2 regions of the Trichocoleus sp. DQ-A2 genome follow, and region 1 is predicted to be linked to the other one. Evidence: predicted binding sites of a transcription regulator. Region 1 holds the regulator's gene; the other holds the start of a gene.
The links. The regulator HrcA, encoded in region 1, represses chaperone genes, less so after heat shock. The targets are predictions, from matches to a motif close to ANTTAGCACTCNNNANTNNNGAGTGCTAANT.
Positions count from the first base shown of each region.

Region 2: the regulator HrcA is predicted to act here: its motif matches at 3,294-3,324, upstream of groES (co-chaperone GroES).

Region 1 is NZ_JAMPKD010000005.1:237,468-242,695, forward strand. It holds gene NC997_RS06645 (hypothetical protein) at 1-35, opposite strand, end outside; gene NC997_RS06650 (DUF2834 domain-containing protein) at 50-736, opposite strand; gene hrcA (heat-inducible transcriptional repressor HrcA) at 849-1,961, opposite strand; gene NC997_RS06660 (hypothetical protein) at 2,086-2,277, opposite strand; gene NC997_RS06665 (rhodanese-like domain-containing protein) at 2,475-2,834, opposite strand; gene NC997_RS06670 (DUF3352 domain-containing protein) at 2,965-4,752, shown strand; partial or broken gene NC997_RS06675 (hypothetical protein) at 4,976-5,228, shown strand, end outside.
Region 2 is NZ_JAMPKD010000011.1:51,352-56,579, reverse strand. It holds gene NC997_RS12805 (UvrD-helicase domain-containing protein) at 1-994, shown strand, start outside; gene groL (chaperonin GroEL) at 1,168-2,805, opposite strand; gene groES (co-chaperone GroES) at 2,927-3,238, opposite strand; gene NC997_RS12790 (ferredoxin) at 3,544-3,996, shown strand; gene NC997_RS12785 (response regulator transcription factor) at 4,198-4,845, shown strand; gene NC997_RS12780 (NIL domain-containing protein) at 4,904-5,149, opposite strand.

The sequences.
Region 1 (5,228 bases):
GCCCATAATAACCAAAGTGCTGTTTTTCTAGCCATATTTCCATCAAATTTTAATTTCTAGATTGTGCGGGTTGCCGTTCCGTGGAGAAAGCTTCGGCATTAGTTTCTGGTAAGGGAGGACGCAGGCAAAGATAAGCTAAAGCGCCAAACAAAGGAATCAGCACTACTATCCAAAAAAGTGTAGAATTCTTGATTCCCCGACGCGCCATATCATCTCCCAGAAGTGCGGGAAATATTAACCACAGCAGGCAGAAATCCAAACTCATGACATGAACGAAGCGATTTGTCTGGAACTGCTGAATATAATCTGCCCAATTCCCGCCCAATAAGCCATATACAACCAAACTCCCAGCGCCGAATGTTAGCAAAAAACCAAGCCACCGGGAATCGAGTATTTTCAGAAATAAATTCTTTTCTCCGTGAAATTCCTGGTTGGGTTCTCGCAGTGCTAAATAAGGCAACAAAGCAAATGCTCCGACTCCAAAAGAGAACGCCGAAAAAGGCCAAGCTGCTACCTTTTGCTGTTTGCCATCAATGAGCATCAGACAGGCGTAAATCATCGGTACGATGCCCAGAAGATTGAATAGCGTGACGACTAGGGGGTTAATCCCTGTCCATTGACCTGTGGAGAGATTTTTGATGAGTTCAAATGTGCCTGGTTGTTCAGGAGGTGCTAACAGAAAGGCATAGGTAATAAATGCTGCCCAAAGCAACCAAAAGCCAATTTTTCTAGCCATATCAGTGAAGAATGAAAAGCAAAAATTAGAGCTAATCGCAATTAGCCATGTTTATCGTTCGTAGTTCGTGGTGGGCTACCCAATCGCTAATCGCGATTAGCGATTTTCTAAATTAAGCAGGTTGCGTAAGAGCATCCGAGAGATAATCGGCGGCGGCTTCAACGAGTGCGATCGCATTTTCGTACACCATCCGCGTTGGCCCCAAAACACCTACACTTCCCACGGGTACTGAACCCTGCTGATAAGTTGCAGAAATCAGCGTACAGGTACGCATCGGTTCTAAAGGATTTTCCGAACCAATCCGCACTGTCACTCGCGAACCAGAGGTGACATCTGAAATAGCCGTGACATCTGGTCTAGGCCATTCAAAGATTAAAGGCCACAACTGGTCTTGTTCCTCTTCCAATAGGTGTATAAGCGTCTGCACTTGCTGTAATTCGGAAAATTCTGGCTGACGCAATACTTCAGCGACGCCACGAACCATAATTTGAGTTGTGGCAGGTTGGGAAGTGCGACGGATCAAGTCGGAGAGGAGATTTCGCAAAGAATCAACATATCGTTGAAATTCTCGGTCTAGTTCGCTCCAGTCTAAAGTTGCCAGTTCACTGAGCGATCGCCCCCGCAAGTGGCTATTCAGAAAATTCGATAAAATTTGCAACTCCCGATCTACAATTTCTGCGTCCGGTTGCTCATCCTCCGATTCTGAGAGCGGTAACTCCATTAAGACGCTAGTCGTCTCATAAGAATCCGTCACCACAATCAGCATCACCCTTCCCGGATCGAGCTGCACCAGTTGCAAATGCCGCAAACGATTAGTTCGAGTCTGCGGCATCGTGATCAGGGTAATATAACCGCTGAGCGTTGCCAGAATTTGCGCTGCACCCCGCAACACAGTCTCGAAACTCTGATGTTCCAAGTTCAAACGGTTTGTGAATAACTGCTCTACCTGACGCCCCAAGGCTTCAGAAGGCTTAATTAATTGATCGACATAAATTCGATAGCCAGAGTCAGAGGGAACCCGTCCAGCCGAGGTATGGGGTTGATAGAGCAACCCCGCTTTCTCTAAGACGCCCATTGCATTGCGAATCGTCGCTGGACTGACGCACAGATTATACTCGTCTACCAAAGCTTTTGAGCCGACTGGCTCAGCCGTCGCAATATAGTGACGGACAGTTGCCCAGAGAATACGTTGTTGACGGTCAGTCAGACTTACTTGCCTAGCCATTTAAACGAAAGCCGAATTGGATAGGGTTTTAAAAACAATTGGAAATTCCTGGACTTCTGATGATGAATTTCTCAGTAAGTCCGGCGCTCTTGTCAAGCAAGCAGCCGATTAAATATAGGATAGGTTAAAACAGAATAGCAGATGCTGCCTTCTGCCTGCCGGTTCGCCACACCCAGCCAGTAGAAGCATAACAGCCGCCGAACTTCAACCTTAGACATACCATGACGATCGATCGCAGAGTTAGGACATTATCGCTACCCGTAACTCTAGAGTCCACAGTCTCTATCAGGATTGTCTGTAGTCTACTCGACTGCATCGAAGTTTGTCAGCCAAAACCTCTAAATACTTATTTCGCTAGTAAAAATTAAAACAATATCGTGAACCGTATTTAATTAAAAAATCTAACCCCAGCCTTTTTCCTTAGTAGGGAAGAAAGAGAATTTCTGCCCTCTTGTTGCAGGAGCGGGGTTGGGGAAGAGGTTCCAGCTTCAAGATAGTTTTGTACTGGGATCATTAGTATTGGGAAATTGTCGGATCGACTCGGATTGAGTAGGCATCGATGCCACCAGCAATATTTTTGACATTGGTGAAGCCTTGCATTTGTAGCCACTGGCACATCTGCGCCGAACGGATGCCATGATGACAGAGAACCAGCGTCTCGGCGTGCGGATCGAACTGGGTCTGGATTTGGTCAGCCCAGTCGGCAAATTCCGACAAGGGGAGGTTTTCAAAACCCTCAATGCTGGCGATCGCAACTTCCTGTGGTTCTCGCACATCCACCAATTGCAGACTCTCAGGGGAATCGGCAAGACGGCTGGCAAGTTCTTCTACGCTAATCTGGGGAATATCTTGGCGAAAAGATTGAGCAGACATGAGGTTGTGCAACGCTGGAGATTAACTAAGATTTTAATAGTTGGCAGTCCGATGAGCTGAAATAATAGGTTCTGGCATCGGGATTAGTGTTCTTAGCTGAATCGCGCTCACCCAAGGTCTACATTTCACCATGAAGCGACGCTCGTTTTTCTACGTTCTGGCAGCTGGCGTTTTAGTGCTGCTGTTAATTGGTGCCGGTGGCTTTTACTGGCTGAGGGCAAACAGTCCTCTCGCCCTTCTAGGGGGTGGGGAGGTGACGAACCCATCTGCCACCATATTTGTGCCGAAAAAGGCACCCGTAATGGTGTCATTGCTTGTGAATCCAGATCGGTTGGAAGGGTTGCGGCAGGCTGTAGCGCGTCCCGCGAACCGCAAGCGCTCGCGTGCAGAACTCAACCAATTTAAACAAAGCTTACTCGCGAACACGGATCTGGACTATCGCCGAGATATCCAACCCTGGCTGGGGGATGAAATCACGCTGGCTCTCACCAGCTTAGATATCGATCGCACCCGTGACAATGGAGAGCAGCGCGGGCTGCTACTGGCTGTCACCACCAAAAATCCGCAACGCAGCCGCGAGTTTGTGGATTTGTTCTGGCAGAAGCAAGCAAATGTTGAGACAGATTTAGTCTTTGAGACTTATAAAGGTGTCAAGCTGATTTATAAGAATCAAGAGTCGGTCGTCAAAACTCAAGACGCAGTCAATAAAGGCTTTTACAACCGCGATAGATCGGCATTGCCAAAAGACGCGATAAACCGCGCCTCAGCTCAAAACTCGGTTGCTACCGCAGTTGTTGGCGATCGCTTTGTGTTGTTTGCCAATAATCCTAGGGTGCTGAAAGAAGCCATTAATAATGTGCAAGCGCCCAATCTCAGCCTCAGCGATTCAACTTCTTATCAGCGGGCAATCGAAAGCATCTCTCAGCCGAAAATTGGTCTGACTTATGTGAATCTACCCGCGCTGGCGAAGTTGCTGGGGAACAATTCACAGATGGAAATTGACCCAACCTATGAGAGTTTAGCCATCGCCATCTCTCCAAAAACTCAAGGATTGCTGGCAGAAACCGCTTTATTAGCGGCTACCGGACAGGAAATCCCCCCGACAACTCCCAGCCTATCTCAACCAGTCGGAGCGTTGCAGTATCTACCAGAGAAAATAGCGATCGCAGCTTCTGGTAGTAACTTAGAGCAACTGTGGACTCAACTCACTTCTGGATTAGATAGCGATGATAGCCTTGTCCAACTGATCGATCAACCCATCGCGAATCTCCAAGCTCGTTGGGGCATTGATTTAAAGCAAGATATCTTTAGTTGGGTGCAAGGCGAGTACGCTTTAGGAATGCTACCTCGTGCCGACCGCAAAGATTCAGATTGGATTTTTGTCGCCGAGAAATCAGCAACGACAAAAGCAGAGGCGGCAATCGATCGTCTAGACGCTGTTGCCAAACAGCAAGGGTTGAGCGTTAGCTCATTTACCCTGGAGAATCAACCGATCTCTGCCTGGACACAACTCACAACCACTGCCGATAAGAATCAGGGTGAAGACCAAGATTCAGTCAAGCTAGAGGCACAGGTGAAAGGAGTTCACGCCAGTATTGGCAAATACGAGATTTTCACCACTTCGATCGAAGCAATGAATCAAGCGATTAAGGCTCCTGATAATTCTCTCGTCAAGAGCGATCGCTTCCAGGCAAATATCACCTCTTTACCGCAGCCGAATAACGGCTATTTGTATCTAGATTGGGCATCTAGTCAGGCGTTCTTAGAGCGTCAGCTGCCAATTGTCAGAGTAGTGGAACTGGTGGCGAAACCGTTATTTAACGAGCTAAATTCGCTTGCCTTTAGCAGCTACGGCAGCGATGACGGGGTTCGCCGCAGTAAAGTCTTCCTCCGCCTAGGTGCTAAGGCTGAGGAATGAGTCGCACATCCGAGTAGGGGAAAGGGAATCGGTAATCAGTAATCGCTAAAAACTTCCCGCTTCCCCCGCTGCTGAGTCATATCATGTCCACTAAATTTCCATAATTTCCCGGAACCCCAAGAAAGCTATCTCTTGGGGTTCTTTATTCTTTGGGCTACTGTGTATACACAAGTCTTCTTGAACTGCCAGTCCCGTTTTGCTCGCCAAGCCTTGTTTGTAGTCAGTAAAACAGTTACAACGAACCCAAACGCAACTGAATTTAAACCGAAAAAATGCCCAGCCTCGGCTGTCTAGTTGTCGGTATCGCCTACGAAATTAACGACTCGGTAAATTTTATCGGCGGCAACCTGGTGCAGACCAATAGTTATATCCGAGACCTTCTTGAAATCTTACGCCTCTACCAACTAAAAGGCAGATAGAATTCGGCAAATTGTATTGAATTTGTGAAACTTCTCACGATTAGATGAAGCTGAGAT
Region 2 (5,228 bases), on a different contig from region 1:
TCAGATAGCCCGTACACCGTTTGACTTTCAAGGGAAAAATATTGTATTTAAACATTTTCATGGATTTTGTAGTGATGAATATAAGCGATTAGGCATGAAATGGCCTATTAGTAATAAAACTGACATTGATGAGATTTTTAAGACTATTGTACCAAACCGTTTGCTTGAAGCTATCACTGATAAATCTAATTATAAAGCTAGTAGACAGCAATTAAAATTTGATGCAATTTTGATTGATGAAGGTCAAGATTATTGTTGGGAATGGTACTGTCTACTTTGCAAGTATTTAACTCTAAGGAATGAATTACTCCTGGTTTGCGATCCCAGGCAAAATATTTATAAAAGAGATTTAGAATGGACAAATGGACAAATGAAAAATGTACAGTTTAGGGGACGCTGGGGAGAACTAAAAGAAAACAAATCATATAGATTACAAAATTTACTTGTACAAGTAGTCAATGATTTTGCAGTTCAATTTCTTGACCGAGATCCAGAGGATATCCCAATAGTTTCAAATCAAATGGAGTTATTTAATAATCCAAAACTTATTTGGGAAAATGTATCTCCTGTAAACAAAGGAATAGAACTTTGCGAAAAAGCATACAAATATTTTTTTGAAAAAGGTGTCCAGCCCAGTGACATTATTTTTTTAGTTCCAGACCATAAAACTGGCTGGAACCTGGTTAATATTTTTGAAAGTAAGGGCATAAATGTAAATCATGTGTTTGAAGATCCAGAGAAGAGCCATTATCACAAAAAATCATTCTGGATGGGTGATAGCAGGTTAAAAATGTCAACTATTCACAGTTTCAAGGGGTGGGAACTAAAGACAGTAATCCTATTGACACCAGAGATAAACCATCTCATGAATACAGGAAAATCTCTTGATTATCTGGTTTACACTGCTCTATCAAGAAGCATGAAAGATTTATGTGTGATCAATTGTTGTAATAAATATGATTTGTTTGGGAGTACCTGGGAGCGATTATCTTAGAAAGAGTCTATATGGCAACATCACGATCGCCCTCCTCTTTCTCTTGCTTCGTGCCCTTTGCGTCTAAGCGCTCCCTTGCGGCTTCGCTAACGCGGTTCAAACAAAAAAAGCTGCTTCCACTAGGAAACAGCTTTTTTAATTAGTAGGTGGGCAATGCCCACCCAGAGAGTAAATTAGTAGTCGAAGTCGCCGCCCATGCCAGCGCCAGCACCCGCAGGAGCGCCATCTTTCGGCTCAGGCTTGTCAACCACGATGCACTCGGTGGTCAGCACCATGCCAGCGATAGAAGCGGCATTTTGCAGAGCGGAACGAGTCACCTTGGCAGGGTCAACGATACCGGCTTCAAACATATCGACGAACTCATTCGTTGCAGCGTTGTAGCCGACGTTGAAGTCCTTCTCTTTGACGCGCTCAGCAATGACAGCGCCATTCTGACCGGCGTTTTCAGCAATCCGCTTCAGAGGAGCAGCCAAAGCACGAGAAACAATCATCGCACCTGTCAACTCTTCATTCTTCAGGTTGGCAGTTGCCCACTCTTCCAGTTGGGGAGTCAGGTGAGCTAGGGTTGTGCCACCGCCAGGAACGATCCCTTCTTCCACAGCAGCTTTAGTCGCGTTGATGGCATCTTCCAGACGCAGCTTCTTGTCCTTCATTTCCGTTTCGGTCGCAGCGCCCACTTTGACGACAGCGACGCCACCAGCCAGTTTAGCTAGACGCTCTTGCAGCTTCTCGCGGTCGTAGGAAGAATCGGTTTCGTCCATTTGACGGCGGATTTGCTCGCAACGAGACTTCACAGCAGCTTCGTTGCCTTCGGCGACAATTGTGGTGTTGTCCTTGGTGATGTTGATGCGGCGAGCTTTGCCCAGCATTTCTAACCGGGTGCTTTCCAGCTTCAGACCAGCATCTTCGGTGATCAGCTGACCACCAGTGAGAACGGCAATGTCTTCCAGCATTGCTTTGCGGCGATCGCCAAAACCAGGAGCCTTAACAGCAGCCACGTTCAGCACACCCCGCAGGCGGTTAACTACTAGGGTTGCCAGTGCTTCTTTCTCGATGTCCTCAGCGATAATGATCAGAGGACGACCAGCACGAGCGACTTGCTCCAGAACGGGCACTAAGTCTTGGACAAGCGTGATTTTCTTATCGGTCAGCAGGATGAAAGGCTCTTCCAGAACCGCTTCCATCCGCTCCATGTCGGTAGCGAAGTAGGGAGAGATGTAGCCTTTGTCAAAGCGCATCCCTTCAGTGATTTCTAGTTCGGTGGTCATGGACTTCCCTTCTTCTAGGGAGATGACGCCTTCTTTGCCCACCTTATCCATCGCTTCAGCGATCATCCGACCGACTTCTTCGTCGTTACCAGCAGAGATGGTTCCAACTTGAGCGATCGCTTTGGAATCTTCTACTTGTTTGGCGTGTTCGGCAATTCTTTCCACCAGGAAGCCAGTGGCTTTGTCAATCCCGCGCTTCAGAGAAATTGCATTTGCACCCGCAGCAACGTTTCTCAAGCCCTCTTTTACAATTGCATGAGCGAGAACGGTTGCAGTCGTAGTGCCATCACCAGCAGCATCATTGGTCTTAGAAGCGGCTTGACGAATTAAGGAGACCCCCGTGTTTTCAACGTGATCTTCTAATTCAATTTCTTTGGCAATGGTGACACCATCATTCACGATTTGTGGTGCGCCAAACTTCTTCTCTAGTACCACGTTGCGGCCTTTAGGGCCGAGAGTGACAGCTACTGCTTCAGCTAGGATGTCCATCCCTTTTTCCAGGGCGCGACGAGCGTTTTCGTTGTAAATAATGCGCTTAGCCATAGTTCCTCAGTTGTTTTGAGTTTTGAGTTTTGAGTTTTGAAGGAGTGTTGAGCATTGAGTTTTGAGTGTTGAGTTAAGCAGATGTTTTTAACTCGGAACTCTCAACTCAGAACTCATAACTTTATGAAACGACTGCTAAAATGTCCTTCTCTGAAAGCAGAACATACTCTTCTGTGCCGAGTTTGATGTCTGTGCCAGCGTACTTGGAGTAGAGAACCTTGTCGCCCACAGAGACTTCCAACTCAACACGAGTGCCTTTGTCATCGCGCTTGCCAGGTCCCACAGCGACGACTTCCCCTACTTGAGGCTTTTCTTTGGCATTATCAGGAAGAAGAATTCCACCAGCGGTTTTCTCTTCAGCAGCGCTCACTTTCACAAAAACGCGATCGCCCAGCGGCTTAACAGTGGATACGCTTAGAGATACAGCTGCCATACAAACTTCGCTCCTATTACAGGTTTGACTCAAGACACACGATTCGTTCGTTGAGAATTAGCACTCTCAACCTCTGAGTGCTAATTTAGCCCAACCAGTGTGCGATCGCAACAAAATTCTTTGTACGGGTTCCCGAACTTATCCGGTTGTCGGAAGACTTTAGTAGAAATGCTTAAGACACAAAGATAGCTTTAGTCATTGGGATGGCATAGCGCGATCGCACTCAATCTGCTAAAAAAAATTGGAACCGCTAAAATCTCCTAAAAAACGGATATCTCGCTTCTTCCAAGGAAATCAAATAAATAATGACTGAAAACACAGTGGCTGAGTCTAGCCCTGAAATTCCTGAAACTTGTCAATCATCAGACCCAAACGCTCTCGCCGCTTGTGTGCAGACCTTGGGACTGAATCAAATTCAGCGCCATGTCTTCATCTGTGCCGATCCAACCTTACCCCAGTGTTGCTCCAAGGAAACCAGTTTAGAATCTTGGAATTACTTGAAAAAGCGACTTAAAGAGCTAAAACTAGACAAGCCTTCCGACAAAAGCCCTCTTTGTATTTTCCGCACCAAAGCAAACTGTCTGCGAGTTTGCTCCCAAGGCCCAATTCTAGTCGTTTACCCAGATGGTGTTTGGTATCGTGGAGCGACTCCTGAAGTCATTGAGCGGATTATCCAAGAACATCTGATTGGCAACAAAATTGTGCAAGAATACGCTTTCTTAGTTCATCCACTACCAAAACCCTATACAGTAACATAGTAGCTACGTTATATTCTTCCGTGTACCTACTAGATTTTCGTCGTTGTGACCCATGTCAGTGACTATAATTTTCTAAAAAGAGATTATAGGAATTGCCTAGACTTAGTAGGAGTCGGTGCAGCAGGGTGCTGAAAAAAACGTAAACTATACGTACAAAACGGTTTAAATTTTCACAATTCCAGGCTTGGCGAGTGGCACAGCATGAAAGACACCAGTATAAGAGATAACAAACGACTGTTGCTGATTGATGACGACCCCAACCTGATTTTGCTGGTCAAGGACTACCTGGAATTTCGGGGGTACGAAGTCATCACCGCTGAAAATGGTCGGGAAGCACTGGAAGTTCTAGAGCATGATATTCCTGACATGATTATCTGTGATGTCATGATGCCAGAGATGGACGGAATTGCCCTTGTGCAACACGTCAGAGAAGATCCCCGCATCAGCTGGATTCCAGTTCTATTCCTCTCAGCGAAAGGTCAAAGCCAAGACCGAGTCAAGGGTCTCAATACTGGGGCAGATGTCTACATGGTCAAGCCCTTTGAGCCTGAAGAATTGGTGGCGCAAGTGGAATCTTCTCTTAAGCAGGCCACTCGCCTAATTCATCATCCAGCTAGAGGAACCGAAGGAGGGTCGAAACTCCAGGTACCTGACACTGTAGAATTAACCCCGACCGAGCTGAAAGTAGTTCAGTTTGTGGCAAGAGGTATGGCAAATCGAGAAATTGCTGAGCAGATGAACGTCTCTCAGCGGACGATTGAGAGCCACGTATCCAATATGTTAGGTAAAACGAATCTCCATAACCGCACGGAGTTAGCTCGTTGGGCGATTGAGAGTAATATGGCTTAACAAATAAAAAGGCAAAATTAATAATTTCTATTATTAGTTTTGCCTTTTTAACTTTTTATTACCACCCATCTTGTTCGCTGTCAGATTTGCCCCACAGTTCTAGATCCAGTTCATTCAAATAAGTTAAGGCGCTTTGAAGTTGGCGAGTCGATCCTGAGAGTTCTAGGTCAAACCAGCCATCATCTCTAGCGTTGGCTCCTAAAAGGGCAGCAGCAATATTAACTGTGACACCGTGGTGAGAGACTAGTCGCGAGATGATGGGATCTTCCTGATATTCCTTGGGAATGCGGATTCTGACACGCATTTTAGTAGGTCTGTTATCTTCGTGCCCAGTCGTAGATTGAGCAGGTTTTGATGTATTTACAGGCAAGTCATTTGTACTA